One region of the Nitrospirillum goiasense genome, then DNA from elsewhere that is predicted to be linked to it. Evidence: predicted binding sites of a transcription regulator. Region 1 holds the regulator's gene; the other holds the start of a gene.
What was found. Region 1 encodes LexA, which represses DNA repair genes until DNA is damaged. Its sites were predicted from a motif close to ATGTTCTANTTTGGTTC; they were not measured.
Positions count from the first base shown of each region.

Region 2: ULB03_RS08860 (PA0069 family radical SAM protein) is a predicted target of LexA. The motif match lies at 7,962-7,978, and genes of this name have one in related genera.

Region 1 covers NZ_JAXQNP010000002.1:2,025,620-2,037,358, forward strand. Annotated here, with positions in the region: gene gltA (citrate synthase) at 1-962, opposite strand, end outside; gene gltX (glutamate--tRNA ligase) at 1,075-2,481, opposite strand; gene ULB03_RS11905 (ComEC/Rec2 family competence protein) at 2,944-4,980, shown strand; gene lexA (transcriptional repressor LexA) at 5,127-5,837, opposite strand; gene ULB03_RS11915 (molybdopterin molybdotransferase MoeA) at 5,990-7,189, opposite strand; gene moaC (cyclic pyranopterin monophosphate synthase MoaC) at 7,223-7,714, opposite strand; gene trpC (indole-3-glycerol phosphate synthase TrpC) at 7,716-8,522, opposite strand; gene trpD (anthranilate phosphoribosyltransferase) at 8,522-9,610, opposite strand; gene ULB03_RS11935 (anthranilate synthase component II) at 9,607-10,242, opposite strand; gene ULB03_RS11940 (divergent polysaccharide deacetylase family protein) at 10,518-11,645, shown strand.
Region 2 covers NZ_JAXQNP010000002.1:1,372,261-1,383,999, reverse strand. Annotated here, with positions in the region: gene ULB03_RS08905 (PAS-domain containing protein) at 1-1,391, opposite strand, end outside; gene fdxA (ferredoxin FdxA) at 1,722-2,060, shown strand; gene ULB03_RS08895 (CarD family transcriptional regulator) at 2,445-2,945, shown strand; gene ULB03_RS08890 (metallophosphoesterase family protein) at 3,113-3,928, shown strand; gene moaB (molybdenum cofactor biosynthesis protein B) at 4,009-4,545, shown strand; gene ULB03_RS08880 (hypothetical protein) at 4,789-5,619, shown strand; gene ftsE (cell division ATP-binding protein FtsE) at 5,709-6,440, shown strand; gene ULB03_RS08870 (acyl-CoA desaturase) at 6,635-7,606, shown strand; gene ULB03_RS08865 (hypothetical protein) at 7,525-7,869, shown strand; gene ULB03_RS08860 (PA0069 family radical SAM protein) at 8,025-9,128, shown strand; gene ULB03_RS08855 (tetratricopeptide repeat protein) at 9,216-10,463, opposite strand; gene ULB03_RS08850 (ExbD/TolR family protein) at 10,685-11,107, opposite strand; gene ULB03_RS08845 (ExbD/TolR family protein) at 11,133-11,579, opposite strand; gene ULB03_RS08840 (MotA/TolQ/ExbB proton channel family protein) at 11,583-11,739, opposite strand, start outside.

The DNA.
Region 1 (11,739 bases):
TTCTTGTAGACCCGGTGGCCGAAGCCCATCAGACGGAAGCTGTCGTTCTTGTCCTTGGCGCGGGCGATGAACTCGGGGATCCGGTCCTTGTGGCCGATCTCCGCCAGCATCTTCAGCACGGCCTCGTTGGCGCCGCCGTGGGCGGGGCCCCACAGGCAGGCGATACCGGCGGCGATGCAGGCGAAGGGGTTGGCGCCGGAGGAGCCCGCCAGACGCACCGTGGAGGTGGAGGCGTTCTGCTCGTGATCCGCGTGCAGGATGAAGATCTTGTCCATCGCCTTGGCGATGACCGGGTTGATCTTGTACGGCTCGCACGGGACGCTGAACGTCATGTTGAGGAAGTTCTCAGCATAGCTCAGGTCGTTGCGCGGGTACACGAAGGGCTGGCCGATGGAGTACTTGTAGGCCATGGCGGCCAGGGTCGGCATCTTCGCGATCAGGCGGTGGGAGGCCACCATGCGCTGGCGCGGATCCTCGATGTCGGTGCTGTCGTGGTAGAAGGCGGACAGGGCGCCGACCACGCCGCACATGACGGCCATCGGGTGGGCGTCGCGGCGGAAGCCGCGGAAGAACTGCGACAGCTGCTCATGCACCATGGTGTGGTAGGTGATGGAGCGCTCGAACTCGCCCTTCTGCTTGGCGTTCGGCAGCTCACCGTGCAGCATCAGGTAGCAGACTTCCATGAAGTCGCTCTTCTCGGCCAGCTGCTCGATGGGGTAGCCGCGGTGCAGCAAAACACCCTTGTCGCCATCGATGAAGGTGATCTTGGACTCGCAGCTGCCGGTCGAGGTGAAGCCCGGGTCGTAGGTGAAGTAGCCGGTCTCGCCGTAGAGCTTGCGGATATCGACCACGTCAGGGCCGGTCGTGCCGTGCATGACCGGGAATTCATAAGACTTACCGGTTTGGTTGTCGGTGAGGGTGACCGTTTTCTTTCCGGCCGCCGGTGTCGTCGTATCGCTCATTTCGGCACGTCCTTGTTTATACGAAGTGGGGCCCTCTGCCCCTTATTGGTCTTTATGACGCGGTGCGGAGTGTAGTGTTCCGCACCGCCGAAGGCAATGACGCCAGGAGGGTTCACGCACCCCCTGCGACATCGCTGATACGGGCCAGGGTTTCGTCCCGGCCCAAGACTTCCGCCACCTCGAAAATCGGCGGCGACACGGTGGAGCCGGAGAGTGCGGCGCGCAACGGCTGGGCCAATTTGCCCAGCTTCAGGCCCGTCTCCCCGGCGTACGCGCGGACGATTTCCTCAAGGGCCGCCGCGGTCCAGTCGGACGCGGCCGCGAACCGCGCGGCGAGCACCGCCAGCTGGGCGCGCGCCTCGTCCGACAACAGTTGGGAAGCCTTGTCGTCCAGCGGTAGGGGGCGCGTCGTGACATAAAACTGTGCGCCGGCCGCAAGTTCCACCAGGGTCTTGGCCCGCGCCTTCAGGCCCGGCATGGCGCGGCGCAGCACGTCGCGCTCGCCCTCCGTCAGCTCCCGCCCCAGCGCCGTGGCCAGGCGGGGGGCGATGAGGCCGACCAGCCGGTCGTCGTCGGCCTGCCGGATGTAATGGCCGTTCAGGTTGTCCAGCTTGGCGTAATCCATGCGCGAGGGGGAGCGGCCGATGCCTTCCAGGTTGAACCAGGCGACGGCGTCCTCGGTGCTGATGATCTCGTCATCGCCATGGCTCCAGCCCAGCCGCAGCAGGTAGTTGCGCAGCGCTTCCGGCAGATAGCCCAGGTCGCGGTAGGCCTCGGCCCCCAGGGCGCCGTGGCGCTTGCTGAGCTTGGCGCCGTCGGGGCCATGGATCAGGGGGATGTGGGCGAAGTCCGGCGGCGTCCAGCCCATGGCCTGGTAAATCTGCAACTGGCGGAAGGTGTTGGTCAGGTGGTCGTCGCCACGGATGACCTGGGTGACACCCATGTCCTGGTCGTCCACCACCACCGACAGCATGTACGTGGGCGTACCGTCGGCGCGCAGCAGCACCATGTCGTCCAACTGGCTGTTCTGCACCCGTACCTCGCCCTGCACCTTGTCGTGCAGGACCGTCTCGCCTTCACGCGGGGCCTTCAGGCGGATGACGGGGGCGACGCCGGCGGGCGCTTCCGACGGATCGCGGTCGCGCCAGCGCCCGTCGTAGCGCACCGGCAGGCCGGCGGCCTTCTGCTGCTCCCGCATCGCTTCCAGCTCTTCCGGCGAGCAATAGCAGTAATAGGCGTGGCCCTGGGCCAGCATGGTGCGCGCCACCTCGGCATGACGCTCGCGCCGCTCGAACTGGCTGACGGCGTCGCCATCCCAGGTCAGGCCCAGCCAGCTCAGGCCGTCGATGATGGCGTCGACCGCCGCCTGGGTGGAGCGCGCCCGGTCCGTATCCTCGATGCGCAGCAGGAAGGTGCCGCCGTGATGGCGGGCGTACAGCCAGTTGAACAGGGCGGTACGGGCGCCGCCAATGTGCAGGTAGCCGGTGGGGGACGGGGCGAAGCGGGTGACGACACTCATGGGAAACGCACTCTCCGGCATGCGGGCGGGCGGCGCTTCGCCAGGGGCTTCGGAGACGGTCTCCCGAGGGGACGTCATCCAAAGGTTGACGACGCGACGCGACTATCGAGATGTCTGGTGATAAGGTCCGGCGGCAGGATAGCCGCCAAGGGCGCATCACCAGGATGCGGAAGCCGCTGAGATAGCACACCCGGAACGAAGATGCACCCTGAGGCGGGTCCCGCTGGACAGACTGGCAGTCCTCCAAATCTTGCGCCCGCAGGCCGGTCGCCCGGTAGCGGGGAACAGGATTGGAACGTGGGCGTTCCGTCCTATTTAACTACTGGGCGGAGCGAATTTGGAACCGAGCCACCCCCGTCAGATGTGATGCGCGTCACACATCGTGTGCTCGGCGCGTTAGTCAGCATTGTCGCATCTGCGTATGTCAATTTGGTGGAAGAGCGCGAACGGTGGGTCCTTTGGGTGCCGGTCTTCCTGGGGGCCGGAATCGCCCTTTATTTCGCCCTGCCGGGCGAACCGCCCCCGTGGAGCGGCCTGCTGTTCGCCTTGGGCGTTCTCGGCCTGTACCTGCTGGCGGGTGATCGGCTGCCACTGCGCCTGACGCTGGGCGCCTTGCTGGCCTTGGGGGTTGGGTTCACGGCGGTGCAGGCGCGCACCACCTGGCTGAAGACGCCAATTCTTCAACGCCCCCTGGGCCCGGTTCCCGTGGAAGGCCGCGTCGCCAATGTCGAGCGCCTGGACAAGGGCGTACGGGTCACCTTGGCCGATCCCCATATCCCCCGCCTGGCGGCGGAGGCGACGCCCCCGGCCGTACGCATCCGCTTGCGGCCGACCGACGCGGCCCCGCCGGCGGGTACGCGCGTTCGCATCCTGGCCGCCCTGCGCCCGCCGCCCGACAGCCCGGAGCCCGGCGCCTACGACTTCCGCCGCTCCGCCTTCTACCAGGGCATCGGCGCCGTGGGCTTCGCCTTCAAAACGCCGGAGGTGGTGGCGCCGGCGCCGGTGGGCGTGCTTGGGTGGGTGAACGACCGGGTGGTGGCCCTGCGCGAGCTGATCGCCGCCCGTGTGGCCGAACGGCTGACGGGCGCGCCCGCCATGATCGCCATCGCCCTGCTGAATGGGGAGCAGACCGGCATTCCGCCTGATGACCTGCAGGCCATGCGCGTTTCCGGCCTGCAGCACATCCTGTCCATCTCCGGCCTGCACATAAGCCTGGTGGCGGCCATCTTCTATTTCACCGCCCGCGCCGCGTTGGCGCTCTGGGAGGGGGTGGCGCTGCGATATGCCATCAAGAAATGGGCGGCCGCCTTCGCCATCCTGGCGACCCTGGCCTATATGATGCTGGTGGGGGCACAGGTGCCGACCTTGCGCTCCGTCCTCATGACAGCGCTGGCCATGGTGGCCATTCTGGCCGACCGCTCGGTGCTGAGCCCCCGGGCCATCGCCGTGGCCGGCATCCTCTGCCTGCTGTACCAGCCGGAGCAGTTGCCCGGTCCCAGTTTCCAGATGAGCTTCGGCGCCGTGCTGGCGCTGATCAGCGCCTATGAGGTGCTGCGCGAGCCGCTGAGCCGTTGGCGCAAGGAGGGCGGCTGGCCGCGGCGCGTGGTGCTGTTCGTCGGGGGACTGTGCCTGACCTCCATCATCTCCACCATCGCCACCATGCCGTTCTGCCTCTACCACTTCCAGCAGGTGGCGAATTACGGCGTGCTGGCCAACCTCATCGGCATCCCCATCACCGAGCTGTGGATCATGCCGCTGTGCCTGGTGGCCTATGTCGCCATGCCGTTCCACCTGGAGGGCTGGATCATCGACATGATCGGCTGGGGCTGCCAGGGCATCCTGTGGACGGCCCGTATCACCGCCGCCTTGCCGGGGGCCGCCCTGCACGGCGCCGCCCTGTCCGACCTGGCCTTCGGTCTCATGGTGGTGGGGGGCCTGTGGCTGATGCTCTGGCGCCGCCGCTGGCGCCTGATCGGTCTGGCGCCCATCGCCCTGGGCTGCGTGTTGGCGCCGCTGACGCCCCGGCCGGACATGGTGGTGTCGGGTGGCGGCACCATGGTGGCGGTGCGCGATGGGGGCGGCAAGCTGTGGCTGTCGTCCTCGCGCGGCGGCGGTTTCGAGGTGGAGACCTGGGGCAAGCGCGATGGCGGGGAGGGGCGGCCCCCCGCCTGGCCCACCGTGGGCACGGATGACGGCAGCCTGCGCTGCGACAGCCTGGGCTGCCTTTACCACCCCGATCTCTATCGGCCGGACAGGCGCGATCCGGCCGAGCCGGAGGGGCGCTTGGTCGCCATCGCCTGGACGCGGGACGCCCTGGCGGAGGATTGCGACAACGCCGATTTGGTCATCTCCCGCGTGCCGGCCGCGGGCTGTGACGCCCCTCAGGTCATCGGCCCCGACGTGCTGGCGGCGCGCGGCGCCCATGCCCTGTATTTCGAGCGGGGCGCCATCCGCATCGAGACGGTGCACGATCCGCAAAGCAAACGGCCCTGGGACTGATGTCACCAGGGCCGTTTTACCTTTGTTTTCCCCTCAGGTGCCGGGCACCGCCATCCGGCGGCTTGGCTATCCTCGCGTTTCAGTCCGCTTACGCTCCCCGAAACGCTCCGGCGGCCGCAGTCGCAGCCTAGATCGGCAGGGAATGATCAATACCGGCGGAACAAACCGACCAGGCGGCCCTGTACCCGCACCCGGTCGGCGCCGAACACCCGCGTCTCGTAGGAGGGGTTGGCCGGTTCCAGGGCGATGGAGTTGTTCTTGCGGCGCAGGCGCTTCAGCGTCACCTCGGCGGCGTCCACCAGGGCGACGACGATGGCGCCGTTCTCCGCCGTCTCGCAGCGCTGGATGATGACCGTGTCGCCGTCATGGATGCCGGCCTCGACCATACTGTCGCCGGCCACCTCCAGGGCGTAATGCTCCCCGATGCCCAGCATGGAAACGGGGATGTCGATGCTGCTGCCGCTGTCGCGCAGCGCCTCGATGGGCAGACCGGCGGCGATGCGGCCATACAGCGGCAGGCTCACGGAGCCGACGGCGTCACCCGGGTCCTTGCCCGGCAGCCCGGCCTGGAAGTCGGCCTTGATGACATTGGGCTTGAACCGGGGTTCGACCTCGGCGGCGGCCTTCTTCGGCGCCGGCGTCGTCTCCGGCAGGCGCAGCACCTCCAGCGCGCGGGCGCGGTGCGGCAGGCGGCGGATGAAGCCGCGCTCCTCCAGCCCGGTGATCAGGCGGTGGATGCCGGACTTGGACTTCAGGCCCAAAGCGTCCTTCATCTCATCGAATGAGGGGGAGACGCCGCCTTCACCCAGATGCTGGTGAATGTACAGCAGAAGCTCCTGTTGCTTACGCGTCAGCATATCGCCCCCTTCGCTGCGTCGAACCGCTATATATGGAACAAACCCGAAACGTACTGGCCATGTTCTATTTTGGTTCACGGCCCACGTCAAGCGTTAGCGATCAAAAACCATCAGACGATGACAGATTTAGGGCGGGCTCCACGGCTGGCGGCTTAAATCCCGTCAAGCGGCACGATGTCCACGGTGTCACCGGCCTCGGCGGCGGGGGCGTGGGGCGGCCGGACGATCAGGCAATCCGCCGCCGCCAGGCGACTCAGCATGGAACTGTCCTGCTGGCCGAAGGTGGTCGCGATGGGCAGGGCGCCATCGCCGGGGCGCAGCGTGGCGCGTAGGTAATCCTGGCGCCGATCATTGGCGGGCAGGGGGGCCCCCAGTGCCGCCCGCGCCCGGTGCGGTTCCGCCGGGTCCAGGCCCTGCAGGCGCCGCAGGGCCGGCACCAGGAACAGGGCGGCGCACACCAGGCTGGAGACGGGGTTGCCCGGCAGCCCCAGCAGGGGGGTGGCGCCCAGGCGCCCGAACATCAGCGGCTTGCCCGGTCGCATGGCGATCTTCCAGAAGTCCAGTTCCAGACCCTGGGCGCCCAGCACGTTGCGGATCAGGTCGTGTTCCCCGACGGAGGCGCCGCCGGTGGTGACCAGCAGGTCGCAGCCCGCGGCCCCGCGCGCCAGGATGCCCAGGGTGTCGGCGTCGTCGGGCGCGATGCCCAGGTTGACGGGGATGCCGCCGTGGCGCCGCACCAGGGCCGCCAGCGCCAGGCCGTTGCTGCTGACGATCTGGCCCGGGCCCAGCGGTTCGCCCGGCATCACCACCTCGTCACCCGTGGCCAGGATGGCGACGCGGGGGCGACGACGCACCGTCAGGAAGGGGTGGTTCATGGCGGCGGCCAGGGCCACGTCGCGCACGGTCAGGCGGCGGCCGGCCCTCAGGCCCACGGTGCCCGCGGTGAAGTCCAGGCCGGCGGCGCGCACCCAACGGCCGGGCGTGCCCTCGCGCACGCGCACGGCGTGGCCCAGGTCGTCGCAATCCTCCTGCAGCACCACCGTGTCGGCGCCATCCGGGATGACGCTGCCGGTGAACAGGCGCACGGCCTGCCCCGGGGCGACGGTGCCGGTGTAGGGCCGGCCGGCCGGCGCCTCGCCGATGCGGGTCAGGGTGGCGGGCAGGGTGGCCAGGTCCGATCCCCGCACGGCCCAGCCGTCCATGGCGGAAACGGCGGTCGGCGGCTGGGTCACGCGGGCGACGACGTCGGCGGCCAGGACACGGTCCACTGCCTCGCCCACCCCCACCAACTCCCCGGCCACCGGCTGGAAGTGCGACAGGATGCGCGCCAGCGCTTCATCAACGGGGATCATGGGCGGGCCTTGGCAACAGCTTTGGGGGCGGGGTCAGGGAGTGTCCGCGCGGTAGGGGCCGCTTTTGCCGCCGTCCTTGGCGACCAGGCGGATATCGGCGATGACCATGCCCTTATCCACCGCCTTGCACATGTCATAAAGGGTCAAGGCCGCGACGCTGACGGCGGTCAGCGCCTCCATCTCCACGCCGGTGCGGCCCTTCAGCTTGGCCGTGGCCTCGATTTCCACCGCGTTCTGGTCGGGCAGGCAGGTCAGGTCCACCGTCACCTTGGTCAGGGCCAGCGGGTGGCAGAGGGGGATCAGGTCGGGCGTGCGCTTGGCCGCCATGATGCCGGCCAGACGCGCCACGCCCAGCACGTCGCCCTTGCCCATCTGCCCGGCCTGGATCAGGGCCAGCGTTTCGGCCTTCATGACCACGCGGCCGCGGGCGATGGCCAGGCGCTCCGTCTCCGCCTTGTCGGAGACGTCGACCATCACCGCCTGGCCGGCGGCGTCGAAATGGGTGAAGCCGCTGTTCTCCGCCATGTCAGGCGACCTTCTGGTCCAGGCCCAGCAAGGCGCGGGTGGCGGCCGCCACGTCGGCCTGGCGCATCAGCGACTCGCCGACCAGGAAGCGGCGGGCGCCCACGATCTCCATGCGCATCAGGTCCTGCGGGCTGTACAGGCCGCTTTCCGCCACCAGATGGCGGCCGGGCGGCACCATGCCGGCCAGCATCTCGGTGGTGGCGAGGTCGATGGATAGGGTCTTGAGGTTGCGGTTGTTCACGCCCAGCAGGCCGCCGGGCAGGGCCAGGGCCCGGCGCATCTCGTCGGCGTCGTGCACCTCGACCAGCACGTCCATGCCCCAGCCGGTGGCGGCGTCATACAGCTCCGCCGCCTGGGCATCGTCCAGTGCCGCCATGATCAGCAGGATGCAGTCGGCGCCCAGGGCGCGGGCCTCGGCCACCTGATAGGGGTCGAGCATGAAGTCCTTGCGCAGCACCGGCAGGTCGCAAGCCGCGCGGGCCGCCACCAGATACTCATCCGCCCCCTGGAAATAGGGCACGTCGGTCAGCACCGACAGGCAGGCGGCGCCGCCCTCCTGATAGGCCTTGGCCAGGGCCGGCGGATCGAAATCCGCACGGATCAGGCCCTTGCTGGGGCTGGCCTTCTTGATCTCGGCGATCAGGGCGTAGAGCCCCGCGTCCACCTTGGCCTGCAGGGCGCGGGCGAAACCGCGGGTGGGGCCGGCGTCGCGCGCCGCCCGTTCCACCTCCGCCAGGGGGCGGGCGGCCTTGGCATTGGCGATATGGTCGCGCTTGTCGGCGCAAATCCGGGCCAGGACATCGCTCATCAGCGGGTTCCTTCGTTTTTCGCCGCCGCTGTTGCCGGGGCGGCTTCTTCCGTCACCGGGGGCGGCAGGGGGCAGTGGTGGACCAGGGCCGCCAGCTTGGCGGCGGCGCGGCCGTCGTCCAGGGCCTGGGCCGCCTGGGCCACGCCGTCACGCAAAGTGGTGGCCTTGTCCGCGACGATCAAGGCGGCGGCGGCATTGATCAGAACAATGTCACGGTAGGCGCCGCGTTCGCCCGCCAGCAGGGCACGCAGCGCGCGGGCGTTCTCCGCCGCGTCGCCGCCCTTGATGTCCTGCGGCCGGGCGCGCGGCAGGCCGGCATCCTCCGGCGTCACCTGGAAGCGGCGGACGGCGCCGTGGCGCAATTCCGCCACATGGGTGGCGCCGGTGGTGGTGATCTCGTCCAGCCCGTCCTCGCCGCTGACCACCCAGGCGACCTCGGTGCCCAGGCGGTTCAGCACCTGGGCCAGCGGTTCCACCCAGCGCTCGGCGAACACGCCCATCAACTGGCGCCGCGCCCCCGCCGGGTTGGACAGGGGCCCGGTCAGGTTGAAGATGGTGCGGGTGCCCAGTTCCACCCGGGTCGGGCCGACATTGCGCATGGCGCCATGGTGGCGGGTGGCCATCAGGAAGGTGATGCCGTCCTGCCACAGGGCCGCGCGCACGGCCTCCAGCTCCGCCTCCACGTTCACGCCCAACTGGCCCAGCACGTCGGCGGCGCCGGACTTTGAGGACAGGGCGCGGTTGCCGTGCTTGGCCACCGGCACGCCGCAGGCGGCCAGGACGAAGGCCACGGCGGTGGAGATGTTGTAGGTGCCGCTGGCGTCGCCGCCGGTGCCGCAGGTGTCGATGGTGCCGGGGGGGCAATCGATGCGGGCGGCGCGGCCGCGCAGGGCGCGCACCGCGCCGGTGATCTCATCCACCGTTTCGCCGCGCACGCGCAGCGCCATAAGAAAGCCCCCCATCTGCGATGGGGTTGCGTTGCCGGACATGATGATGTCGAAGGCGGCCAGGGCCTGATCCTCAGACAGGCGCTTGCCCTCGGCCACCCGGCCGAGCAGCGCCTTCATGTCGCCGATGTCACCACTCATGCCGCCAGGCCGGTCTTCTTGACGGCCTTGCGCGCCACGCCGGCGAAATCCAGGAAGTTCGCCAGGATCTGGTGGCCATGGTCGGAGGCGATGCTCTCGGGATGGAACTGCACGCCGTGGATGGGCAGGGTGCGGTGGCGCAGGGCCATGATCATCTGGTCCTCAACGTTCCCCTGGGGCCCGCCCTCGATCCAGGCGACCGACTCCAGCTCCGCCGGCAGGGTTTCCCGCTCCACGATCAGGGAGTGGTAACGCGTGGCGGCGAAGGGCGAGGGCAGGCCCTTCATGACGCCGCCGTCGGCATGGCTGACCTGGCTGACCTTGCCGTGCATGGGCAGGGGCGCGCGGATGACACGGCCGCCGAAGGCCTGGCCGATGGCCTGGTGGCCCAGGCAGACGCCGAACAGGGGGATGCGCTTGTCCGCGGCGGCGGCGATCAGGGGCAGGCAGATGCCGGCCTTGTCGGGATCGCAGGGGCCGGGGGAGAGGACGATGGCCTCCGGCTTCAGGGCCAGCGCGTCGTCCACACTCAGCGCGTTGTTGCGCCAGACGGCCACGTCGGCGCCCAGCTCGCCGATGTAATGCACGAGGTTGTACGTGAAGCTATCGTAATTATCGATGAGCAGCAGCATGATCTGGGACCCGTTCGGGGAAATTGGACATGGCCAAAGGCGGCTTACACCAGAGGCGGCTTACAGTAGTCCGGCCGATGTTGGCAGGGCAACCGGATTGGGTGCGGATCCGATAAGCGGCATAAGCCGCCTAGGAGATTGCCAGTACGCCGGCGCTGTAGCACTAGTGGTGGGCCGGCCGGCGACACGCTGCCGGTGCTTCTTCAAGGGACAGGCATGACCGTTTCCACCGCGACCGTTCCCGCCACGTCCGTTCCCACCATGGGGGCCCGCTGATGCCCCGCCGCGTCACTCCCCCGCCGCCGCTGGGACGGCCCGGCCAGAAGGGCCCCGCCAAGCGTGCGCCCGCGCGCCGGCGCAAAGGCGCCCGGATCAGCCTGACCCGGGCGCAACTGGCTGGCATCGTCGGCCTCACGGCCATCGTCGCCCTGCTGGGCGCCTATGTGCTGGGCAACCGCCATCCGCACAAGCCCGCGGTTGCGACCGCGCCCGCCCCATCGGGACCAACCAAGACTGGCCCCCGCCCGCCCGGCACGCCGTCCGCCCCGCCCGTGGCGCCGCTGCCGGAACAGCATGCCGAAGCGTTGACGCCGCCGCCAACTGTGCCGCCCAAGGCCGAGGCGCCCAAGCCTGAGCCGGGCAAGCCGGAAGCTGGCAAGGCCGGCGCCGCCTGGCGGCGCAACGCCGTGCCGGCGCCCCCGATGGCGCCCCCCGTGCCCGGTGCCGCGCATGCGCGCATCGTGCTGGTGATCGACGATCTGGGCCTGGATCGGCCCCGGTCCACCCGCGCCGTGGCATTGCCGGGCCCGGTCACCACCGCCTGGCTGCCCTATGCCCACGATCTGGCCGAGCAGACCCGGGCGGCAAGGGCGGCGGGGCATGAGCTGATCGTCCATGTGCCCATGGAGCCGATGGGCAAGGCCGACCCAGGCCCCGGTGCCCTGACCGTGAACCTCAGCGATGAGGAAATACAGCGGCGCCTGGAAACGGATCTCGCCTCCTTCGATGGCTATGTCGGCATCAACAACCACATGGGCAGCCGCTTCACCGCCAATGAGGGCAAGCTGGCCGTCGTGCTGGCCGAATTGTCGCGGCGCGGCCTGATGTTCCTGGACAGCCGCACCACGCCCGACACCAAGGGACCGGAACTGGCCGCGCGCTACCATCTGCCGCTGGTCAGCCGCGACGTCTTCCTGGACGACGACCAAACGCCCAAGGCGGTGCAGGCCATGCTGGCCAAGGTGGAGGAGGTGGCCCGCCGCCATGGCACCGCCATCGCCATCGGCCATCCCCACGACGTCACCTTGACGGCGCTGGAGCATTGGCTGCCCACCCTGGCCGCCAAGGGCTTCACGCTGGTGCCATTGACGTCCGTCATAGCGCCCCCGCCGGGTGGGAGCTAAAAGCCCTTTCACGTCCGGCAGGGCGGCCTTGGCGGTTTGGCTTGGGGCCGCTTGGCCGGTGGCGGTTTGCAGCCCGTGGCAGTTTGGAGAGAGA
Region 2 (11,739 bases), 650 kb from region 1:
CCCAGGCTGATGGCGATCTCCTCCAGATAGGGCTTCAGCGACAACAGGCGCCGTTCGTCGCTGGTCTGGTCGACGGCGATGTTCTTGAAGCTCTGCACCAGGCGCGCGGCGCGGCCGGCGTTGACGGTCATGAGGCTGGCCGTCTCCTCCACCAAATCCAGGAAGTCCATCAGGGACGCCCGGCGGGGTGGTCCGCTCGCCAATTCCGCCCGGAAGTCGCGCAGGCGGTCGGCCAGGAAGGTGGCGGCGGTGTAGCTGATGCCCACCGGCGTGTTCAACTCGTGCGCCACGCCGGCCACCAGCTCACCCAGGGACGCCAGCTTTTCCGCCTGCACCAAGCTTTCCTGTGTATCCCGCAGGTCCTGCAGCGCGCGCGCCGTCTCGGCATGGGCGCGCGCCGTCTCCTCCTCATGGCGGTAACGTTCGGTGACGTCGTTGTAGATCGACACCCAACCCAAGCCGGGCATGCGGTTGCGACGGAATTCGACGATGCGGCCGTCCTCGCCACCGATGTGGATGGTGCCGGTGCCTTCCGCGCGCTCCCCGTCCGGCCGGCCCTCGGGCCGGTAGCGCAGCAGTTGCCATTGCACCAACAGCTCCCGTTCCTCATCGCTGGGAATCAGCTGTGGGGGACGGGCCGCCTGCAAGGCCAGCAGACGGCCCAGCCAGGGGATGGAGGCGATGGCCGCCGGGTCGAACTGGGTGGGATCCAGCCGGATACCGTCATAGTCGCCCCGGCGCGATTGCCAGCGGGCCAGATCGGGCATGTTGGGATAGGTGCGGATGATCTCGTCCGTGGCGCCGCCGATGGCGGGCCAGTTGCGACTCCACACCACGAAATTGAAGTCCTCGTCCATCACCATGAAGCCGCCGGGCACCGCCTCCATGGCCGCGCTGAGGATGGCGGACTTGCGCCGCACCTCGTCCTCGGCCAGGCGGCGGTCGGTGATGTCGTTGTAGCTGAGGACGAGGCCGCCTCCCGGGATGCGCTCCTCCACCGCGCGGTACCAGCGGTCGCCAATCAGCCCTTCGCGCGCCAGGCCGCGCTGGGACATGCCGCGCTGGGCCAGGCGCCGGGCGATGTACGCCTCCGGATCCGCCTCCGCCTGCGGCACCTGCCCGGCGGCGATGGAATGGCGCAGCAGGTTCTCGAAGCGCCAGCCCAGGATGGCGCCCGGTGGCGGCGAGCGGGGGAACATGTCGTGGTAGCGGTCGTTGGCGAACACCACCCGGTCATCGGGACCGAACACGACGATGGCCTGGGAAAAGCGCTGGAGGACGGCGTAAAGCTCCGCCGCCATGGCCGGCGACGGCTCGACGGAGCCCGAGTCCCACCGCCTGGTCATCCCGGGTGGGTCTTCCGCCTGGCCATTGTCGCCGTGCGCCGTCATGCCGTTCCTACCTCTCCCCGGTCTTGGGCCAGACTATCCATATCGATAAGTCAATTTCAATCGGACATGCTCTTTTTACGTGTGGCGTGCGCTGGACGCGGACGGGGGCCACCACCCGCGCACGCTGAACCCTGTTGCGCCCGCCCCACGCATGTTCTACCTCTCCCGCTGTCATCCGGCCGCTATCCGGACGACGTAGGTTTCGCCGACGCTCGCGGGTGCTATACCCTCGGGCGATATCGGGCTATACGTGCCCCCGTGCCACCCCGCTGGAGAGGCCGCCCTGGTCCGGGCGCCTGGGGAACCGGGTTTTCAAGGAGAGTGCGAGCAATGCCGTATGTCGTGACCGAGCAGTGCATCAAGTGCAAGTACACCGACTGCGTGGAAGTGTGCCCCGTGGACTGCTTCTACGAGGGTGACAACATGCTGGTCATCCACCCCGATGAATGCATCGACTGCGGCGTCTGCGAACCGGAATGCCCGGCCGAAGCCATCCTGCCGGACACCGACGGCCGCGCCGAGGAATGGCTGGAGATGAACCGCCAGTACGCCGCCGCCTGGCCCAACCTGAACCGCAAGAAGCCCGCCCCGGCGGACGCCGACGCCTTCAAGGGCGTGCCGGACAAGTTCAAGACCTATTTCAGCGACAAGCCCGGCAACGGCAACTGAGACGGGCATCAAGCGCCGCCAGCCACCGGGCCGGGCGGCGCTTTGTCTTTCTTTTCGGCGGAGCCGCCCAAATCTTAAGCGGCTTGTGCCTAAGACATGCGCGATTCGCATGTCCGACATCCTGGGCCATACCAGGAACTTAAGTCGAACGTGGTCTTGTTGACCTGTCATCGCATCGTCATATCGGTTATAGTTCTGGACGCGAGAATAGGCACGCCGTTCGCGAACGCTTAAGCGTGCCACATTCCCCCAGCGCCTTCGTGCTGTCTGTCCGTTGTCGCGGCCCCTGGCAGGCCGACAGCGACCTTTGCATGCCGTTCCGGGCGTCCAGGCCCGCCTCCCCGAGGCGGGACTTTAAAAGCCGAATTGTGAGAGCCGATCCAAATGACCGATAAGCTCGATTTCGTCACTGGTGATTACGTCGTTTACCCGGCCCACGGGGTTGGACGCATCGTGGCGATCGAAAAGCATGCCATCGCCGATATGGAGGTGGTGCTGTACGCCATCACCTTCGAGAAGGAGCGCATGACGCTGAAGGTCCCCGTGACCAAGGCGAAGAACGCCGGCCTGCGCCGCCTGTCGAGCAAGGACCGGATCAAGGACGCGATGGAAACCCTGCAGGGCCCGTCCAAGATCAAGCGCATCATGTGGAGCCGGCGCGCCCAGGAGTATGAGGCCAAGATCAACTCCGGCGACCCCGTGTCCATCGCCGAGGTGGTGCGCGACCTGCACCGCGGCACCGACCAGTCCGACCAGTCCTACAGCGAGCGGCAGATCTACCACGCGGCGCTGGAGCGCCTGGCGCGCGAACTGGCCGCCGTGGAAAAGATCGATGAGCGCAAGGCCACCGAGCGGCTGGAAGCGGTGCTGGCGAAGGCGGCGTAAGCCGTCCGCCGCCAAGGCTCGCCGGTATCCGCCCATTGGGGGTACGGTGCGCCGACATCACTATACTTAGTGGAAAAAGGGGCGATCCCGGTCGATCGCCCCTTTTTTCATGGGGCGGCGGCGCATACACTGATCGGCAACTTTCCCCTGCCGGTCTGACCCATCGCATGAACGAACAAGAGCGCTTTGTCGTGCTGGGCCGCCCGCGGCGCATCTGGGCCGTGGGGGCGATTCATGGCGACGTCGACCGGCTGGCGGCGTTGCACGACGACATCGGCGCCCGTTTCCAGCCGGGGGACCGGCTGGTCTATCTCGGCAACCTGATCGGTCGCGGCCCCCGCGTGCGGGACACGGTGGATGAACTGCTGTCCTTCCGCCGCGCCGTGCTGTCGGTGCGCGGGGTCATCGTCAGTGACCTGGTCTACCTGCGCGGCGGGCAGGAGGAGATGTGGCAGAAGCTGCTGCAGCTGCAATTCGCGCCCAACCCCATCGAAGTGCTGCAATGGATGATGAGCCAGGGCGTGGACGCCACCCTGGCGGCTTATGGCGGCAGCGCCTACCAGGGGGTGGCGGCCGCCCGCGACGGCGCGGTGTCGCTGGCGCGCTGGACCGGGCAGTTGCGCACCGCCCAGCGCGCCGCCCCCGGCCATGACACCCTGTTCGCCACCCTGCGCCGCGCCGCCTATACGGAGCGGCGGCAGGAGGGCCTGCCCGAGCTGCTGTTCGTGAACGCCGGCATCGACACCTCCCGCCCCCTGGCCGCCCAGGGCGACAGCTTCTGGTGGGGCGGCGCCGCCTGGCACCGCATCGAAGGCGCGTATGCCGGTTTCCGCCGCGTGGTGCGCGGCTATGACCCCAGCCATGGCGGCCCGGTGGCCACGCCCCATGCCGTCACGCTGGACGGCGGCTGCGGCTTCAACGGCGCCCTGGTCTGTGGCTGCTTCGGCCCCGATGGCGAACTGCTGGAAGTGGTCGAGGTCTGATCTCCCCGGTTGACGGCCCCCCGGTTGACGGACAGCCCCCCGCCCCTCACTTAAGGGGCATCCAGAACAGGAGCGCCCCCTTGTCCCGCATCGACGAAACCCGCCCCTTCCTGCCGGTGCAGATCGCCGTGATGACGGTGTCCGACACCCGCGACTCCACCACCGACAAGTCCGGCGACACGCTGGTGGAACGGTTGACCGGCGCCGGTCATGTGCTGGTCGCCCGCGTCATCGTGAAGGATGACCAGGCGGCCATCGCGGCGCAGCTGCGCGCCTGGATCGCCGATCCGGCGGTGGACGTCGTCATCTCCACCGGCGGCACCGGGCTGACCGGCCGCGACGTCACGCCCGAGGCGTTCGAGAGCGTCTATGAGAAGCGAATCGATGGCTTCGGTGAGATGTTCCGCACCTTGTCCTATGAGAAGATCGGCACCTCGTCCCTGCAAAGCCGGGCCACGGCCGGCGTGGCGGGCGGCACCTACCTGTTCGCCCTGCCGGGCAGCCCCAGCGCCTGCCGCGACGGCTGGGACCTGATCCTGCGCTACCAACTGGACAACCGGTTCCGCCCCTGCAACCTGGTGGAAATCATGCCCCGGCTTCAGGAGCACCGCGCCTGATGGCGGGGTCGCGGGGGGCGTCGGGACGCGATTTCGGTTAAGACCGCCCCCCGCAGTTGAAGCGCGGGGGGAAAACCTGTATCGATTCAAGGCCCGGCCGGACGGGTCCTCCCGACGCCGTCCACCCCCGTGGCCAGACGCGTCCCGGGGTTCCTTTCCAAGGGGATATCGCCCCAGGGGCGACGGGAACGTGGGCGGCCAAGGACGCCGGCACCAAGAATGCGGGACCAGGAGAACGACCCCATGACGCGAACCTATATCTCGATGGCCAAGACCGGCGGCCAGGGCAAGACGCTGGTGGCCCAGATGCTGGTCCTGCAGCACGAGCAGAAGGGCGCGCCCGTGAAGCTGGCCGCCGCCGACAGCGACACGCTGAACCAGCGGTCCAAGTTCGGCCGGCTGTTCGCCGGCGTGAAGGAACTGGGCATCGGCGAGCAGCTGACCAACATCAAGACCTCGACCGACCCCAACCTGGCCATCAAGTATTGGGACGAGTTCGGCCGCACCCTGCTGGAGGGTGGCTACGTCGTGGACGTGGGCGCCAACGTGGCCGCCGACCTGTTCGCCTGGGCCGAGGCGCGCAACGCCGGCGCCCTGCTGCGCCGCCGCAACAGCAACCCCATCGACCTGATCGTCACCACCAAGGCCGAGGCCCAGGCCATCGAGGACGCCCGCGCCCTGATCCAGTATTCGTTCGACAAGAACGAGTGGCTGCCCTTCGGCCGCCGCTTCGTGGTGCTGAACGAGGTGGCGGGCGGTTTCGGCCCCTATGAGAACGACCAGTCCTTCCGCCGCCTGAAGAGCTTCCAGAGCCAGGGCGTCGGCCTGATCACCATCAAGCGCTGCGAAAGCGACATCTGGAAGCTGCTGGAGAAGGAGTTCATCTCCGTCCGCGACGCGCTGAAGATGACCGACGCCGACCTGGAGAAGCGCTACGGCATCGATGTGTGGACCGGCCACAGCGGCCTTACCGACCTGCGCGCCTGGGCGCAGGAAACCCTGACCGCGTTCGAGAAGGCCGGCCTGTTCCCGACCACCGACCGCGCGGACGCCGAAGCGGCCTCGGCCGAGTAAGCGCCCCTCCGTTGCCTGGATCGGGCCCGGTCCCGCCCCGCCCATAAGCGGGCGGGCCGGGCTCTTTCCATTTCAAGGATGCCCCGCCTTTGGTCCGTTTCGAGAATGTCGGTCTGCGCTATGGCACCGGGCCTGAGGTGCTGCGCGACATCAGCTTCGAACTGGCGCCCGGGTCCTTTCATTTCCTGACCGGCCCCACCGGCGCCGGTAAATCCAGCCTGCTGAAGCTGCTGTATCTGGCGGAACGCCCGTCCCGCGGCCTGATCACCCTGCTGGGCCATCCGCTGTCCAAGACCCCGCGCAAGGCCCTGCCGGCCCTCCGCCGCCAGATCGGCGTGGTGTTCCAGGACTTCCGCCTGATGAACCACCTGACGGTGTTCGACAACGTCGCCCTGCCCTTGCGCCTGGCGGGCCAGGATGAGGCCCACGTGCAGGAAAGCGTGACGGAGCTGCTGTCGTGGGTAGGCCTGAAGGCCAAGCTGGATGAGCGCCCCTTGCGCCTGTCGGGCGGCCAGAAGCAGCTGGTGGCCATCGCCCGGGCCGTGGTCACCCGGCCCAAGCTGATCATCGCCGACGAGCCCACGGGCAACATCGACCGCGAAATGAGCCTGCGCATCATGCGGCTGTTCATCGAGCTGAACAAGCTGGGCACCACGTGCCTGGTGGCGACGCACGACATGGTGCTGGTCGATCGCCTGCGGAAGCCGGTGATGGAGCTGTACGAGGGCAAGCTGGCCGAATCCGGCTGGTGGATGCAGGGCGAGGCCAGCAGCGGGGCCGGGGACCAGCTCCTGCCGGACGATCTGTCCCCCGACTTCTGAGCTTTTTTGACCCAGCACAAATCGCGGATGCGGCACCCCGTGTTAATCTCCCCTTCAGGGTTGTCCCTTACCCTGGGCGTCGGGGACATCCGCGCCAAACGGGGAGTCGGCTTGGCCGCCGATTCCTGGTATCCAATCGGTAGCCTCACCCCTTGTGCGGCCTTTTACCGCCCCTTTACGGAGTACGACCCCCGGTGACCAAGCCCGCCCGCGACGCCGCCCAAAAGCCGGCAGACCATTACCTGGACGACATCCAGGCCGCCGGCGCCCTGCCCTTCATCCTGGTGCATCTGGCCTGCCTGGGCGCCATTTGGACGGGCGTCTATTGGCAAGACGTGGCCCTGGCGGTGGGCCTCTACGGCCTGCGCATGTTCGGCATCACCGGTGGCTATCACCGTTACTTCTCGCATCGCGCCTACAAGACCAGCCGCTGGTTCCAGTTCATCCTGGCCTTCATCGCCCAGACCTCGGCCCAGCGCGGCATCCTGTGGTGGGCGGCCAAGCATCGCCACCATCACCGCTATTCCGACACGCCGGCGGACGTGCACTCCCCGGCCCAGCGCGGCTTCTGGTACGCGCACATGGGCTGGATCTTCACGGCCCGCCATGACACGACCGACCTGGGTGCCGTGCCGGACCTGGCCAAGTTCCCCGAGCTGCGCTTCCTGGACCGGTTCCATTACCTGCCGGCCTTCATCCTGGCCGTCACCGTGTGGTTCGCGGCCGGCTGGTCCGGCTTGGTGGTGGGCTTCTTCTGGAGCACCGTCGCCACCTACCACGGCACCTTCTGCATCAACTCCCTGGCCCATGTGTACGGCCGCCGCCGTTACCTGACCGGCGACGACAGCCGCAACAACTGGTGGTTCGCCCTGCTGACCATGGGCGAGGGCTGGCACAACAACCACCATGCCTACCAGAGCGCCGCCTGCCAGGGCTTCCGCTGGTGGGAGATCGACACCACCTATTACATCCTGAAGGCGCTGTCCTGGGTGGGCATCACCTGGGACCTGCACCGCCCGCCCGCCGCCGTGGTGCGGGGGAGCAGCGGCTGGGCAAGGCCATCATCGAGAAGGCCGCCAGCCAATTGGTCGCCACCTTCCATGTGGAGCAGATCGCCGCCCGGGTGCAGGCCACCTTGGCCGACACGCCCTCGCTGGCCGACGTGAAGACCGAACTGCAGCACAAGCTGGAAAACGCCCGGGCCCAGGCGGAGGCCATGCTGGCCTCGCTGCATATGCCCGAGCTGCACATGCCCAGCCTGTCCGACCTGCACATGCCGACCATGCCCACCCTGCCGACGCGCGACGAGCTGAAGGAACGGGCGGCCGCCATGTTCGTGCGCACGCCGTCGATGGACGACATCGTCGACCGGGCGCGGCAATTGCTGATCGAGGCCGTCTGCGCCCGCTTGGCCGTCGCCGCCGCCTGACACCAACCCGCGTGAAAAAGGCCGCCTGGGGCTTCCCCCGGGCGGCCTTTTTGCTGCCCGGCGAGCGGGGTGGGTAGGCGCCTCCCACCCAAATGTTCATGTTGTGTTCTATTTCCCGGGGCGTTAGGCTTCCCTCGGCAAGGGAGGCAGACGCCATGGTCGACATCCTGGATGACCGCCCGCTGAAAGGCCGGGGCACCCACTCCAACCGCGCGGGACGGTTCGAGGCGCACAGTCGCCTGCGCACTGATGACGGCTGGGCCCGGATGGGAAGCGACGGCTGGGACGAGGAGGCGGACCTGGCGACGTCGCCAGCCACCCAGGTCCGCCTGGACACGTCGCGTAGTGTCATCAGCTATAACGACAGTCCGGACGTCAATTTCGACCGGTCCATCAACCCCTACCGGGGGTGCGAACATGGCTGCGTCTATTGCTTCGCGCGGCCGAGCCACGCCTATCTGGGGCATTCCCCTGGCCTGGATTTCGAAACCATCCTGTATGCGAAGCGGGATGCCCCCGCCGTGTTGGCCAAGGAGCTGCGAGCCAAGGGCTATGTCCCCCGCCCCATCGCGCTGGGCGCCAACACGGACGCCTACCAGCCGGTGGAGCGGACGGAGCGCATCACCCGCGGCGTGCTGGAGGTGCTGCGCGACTTCCGCCACCCGGTGGGCATCATCACCAAGTCACCCCTGGTGTTGCGCGACCTGGACATCCTGGCCCCCATGGCGGCCGACGGCCTGGCCCGGGTCGCCATCTCCATCACCACCCTGGACCGCGACCTCGCCCGCCGGCTGGAGCCGCGCGCCGGCACGCCGCAGCGCCGGCTGGAGGCGGTACGGCAGCTGTCCCAGGCCGGCGTGCCGGTCAGCGTCCTTGCCTCCCCCATGATCCCGGCCCTGAACGACACCGAACTGGAAGCCATCCTGGCGGCGGCCAAGGACGCCGGGGCCCACCAGGCCCATTACATCCTGCTGCGGCTGCCGCGCGAGTTGGCCGGGCTGATGGAGGAATGGCTGCGCCTGCACGTGCCCGACCGGGCCGACCGTGTGCTGAGCCTCATCCGGCAATGCCGCGATGGCGGCCACAACCACACCCAGTTCGGCACCCGGATGCGCGGCACCGGCGCCTATGCCCAACTGTTGGCCGCGCGCCACAGGCTGGCAACGCGACGGTTGGGCCTGGACCAGCGACGCTGGGACATGCGGTGCGACCTGTTCCAGCCGCCGCCACAACCGGGCGATCAACTGGCTTTGTTCTGATGGGGCCGCCAAATACCAAAAGGCCGGCCCCGTGAGGGACCGGCCTTTGCTATTTCCACGGGCGCCGGGGCGCTGGAAGCAGGGAGATCAGAACTGGGTGATGCCAGCCTGGATCAGGTACAGGCGGGCGATGTCGCCGGTGCCGTCGGTGCCCTTGATCGCCTTCATGGTGTCCACGGCCTTCTGCTTCTGGCCAGCGGCGATATAAGCCTGGACCAGGCGCAGCTTGGCCTCTTCCGGGTACTTCAGCTGGTCCTTCTTGATGCCGGCCTGAATGACCTCGATGGCCTTGGCGGAGTTGCCCAGGGCCAGGTACTGCGTACCGACGCGCACCAACTGCTTGCCGTCCGGCTGGGCGTTGGCTTCCTTCTCATCGTCGGGCAGCTTGCGCTGATCGTCATCGACCTGCTTGCCGGCCATGTCGGCCAGGCGCTTCTCACGGTCGCCCTGGGCCTTGCCCAGGATGCCGGCCTTGAAGCCCTTGTCCATCACGGCCTTGGCTTCGGCGCCCAGGCCGTCGCTCATGGCCAACTGGGCGAATTCCAGGTACGGGCCGGGTTCCTTGACCAGACCGGCGCCCAGCTGCAGGCGCAGCACGTCGATCTGCAGACGGTTGGAGTTGAAGCCCGGCAGCTTCTGCACGCCGCGGATCACGCTCTCCCAGCTTTCCTGATCGGGGTAGTTGATCAGGATGCGTTCCATCGCCTCAACGAAGGCGGGCTTGTGGTCCATGTTGTATTCGGCGCTGGCGATGGTCTGCAGCAGCACCTTGGACGGCTTGCCACCCTGGGCCTGGATCATGGCGCGCGCGGCCTTGGAGGCGTTGGCGTAGTCCTTCTGGTCCAGGTAAATCTGGATGGCCAATTCCTTCAGGCGGTTGTCGGTACCGCCGTCCTTGTAATAGCGATCAGAGGCGGCGGAGAACTTGGCGTAGTTCTTCACGCTGAAATAGGCCTCGGCGATCAGCTTGTCGCGGTTGACCTTGTCCGTGTCCGGCAGCTGGCAGCTGGCCAGCGTCGCTTCCAGCGACTTGGCGAAGGAACCCATGTCCTTCTGGCCGCTGTAGGCGGAGGCGCGCAGCGTCTCGAACGTGCAGATCTCGAACGGCGACTTGGTCTTGCTGGCCTTCTCGGCCTCGTCGATCTTGTCCAAGGCTTCCTTGAACTTGCCCGCCTTCAGCGCGGCCTGGGCTTCCTGCAGCGGCTTGCCGACTTCCGGGCTGAACTTCTTGGCTTCGGCGGCGTGGGCCGGCGTGGTGGCGCTGATGACAACGGCGCCGCCCATGGTGAGCGCCGAGGCGAGCAGTGCGGCACGAAGGAAGTGCGTGGCGATCATTCCGAGGACTCTACCTGCTTTGTTGAAGGGCTGGACCGACGAGCGGCCCCTCATGTCGGGAAATCGAGACGAGCGGGAAATCTAATCGGTGATTGGGGTGAAATCGGGACGACAACCCGGCAAAGGGTCCGCGCCCCAAATGATCACGGGACCCCTGAAACGGTAACGGCGGCCCCGCACCCCAGACACGCTTGGGTAACGAGGCCGCCGTCGACACGGACTTAATCCATGAACTGTTCAGCGCCCACCAGGCCCAGCTTGGTCACGCCCAAGCGCTGGGCCGAGGCCATGACCATCGCCACGGTGTTGTACTTGGCCAACTTGTTCGGCCAAAGATGAACCTCGGGCTGTGGGTTCTTCAGGGCGGCGTCCTTGAGACGCAGCTCCAGTTCATGGCGATCAACGGTGGTTCCGTTCCACTGAATTGTGTTGTCGAAATCCACCATGATGTTGACCACCTCAGGCGGTGTCGTATTGGACTGCGGCGGGGTCGCCGACGGCATGTCCAACTTCACCGCATGGGTTTGGATCGGAATGGTGATGATCAGCATGATGATCAGCACCAACATCACGTCGATAAGCGGCGTGGTGTTGATGTCCATCATGGCTTCGTCTTCACCACCTCCGCCAACGTTCATACCCATGGCTCAAACTCCTTCGGCGGAACCGTTACTGCGCGGTCGGGATCGCGCCCGCCGGCGGCTCGGTGATGAAACCGATCTTCACGATACCGGCCCGCTGGGCGGCAACCACAACCCGACCCACATATTCGTAGCGCGCGTTCTTGTCGCCACGGATGTGGACTTCCGGCTGGGGCTTGTCCACGGCCCGCACCTTGAGCTTGTCAAGCAGGGTCGTGTAGTCCGGTATCTTGGTTTCGTTCCAGAAGATGTCGCCGTCCCGGTTTACCGCGATGACGATGTTTTCCGGTTTCGTCTTGGTTGGCTGATTACGTTCCTTGGGAAGGTCCACCGGCACCGTGTGGGTCACGACGGGGACCGTGATCAGGAAGATGATCAGCAGCACCAGCATGATGTCGACGAGGGGGGTCGTATTGATCGCGGATACGACCTCGCCATCATCATCAGCATCGCCGGAAGCGACGTTCATCCCCATGGTTTACGCGCTCCGGGCGGACTTGCCGGCGCCGAGACGGCCGCCGCTGACCAGCAGGGCGTGCAGGTCGGCGGAGAAGTTGCGGACGCGGTCCATGGCGGTCTTGTTGCGGCTCAGCAGCCAGTTGTAACCCAGCACGGCGGGCACGGCGACGGCCAGA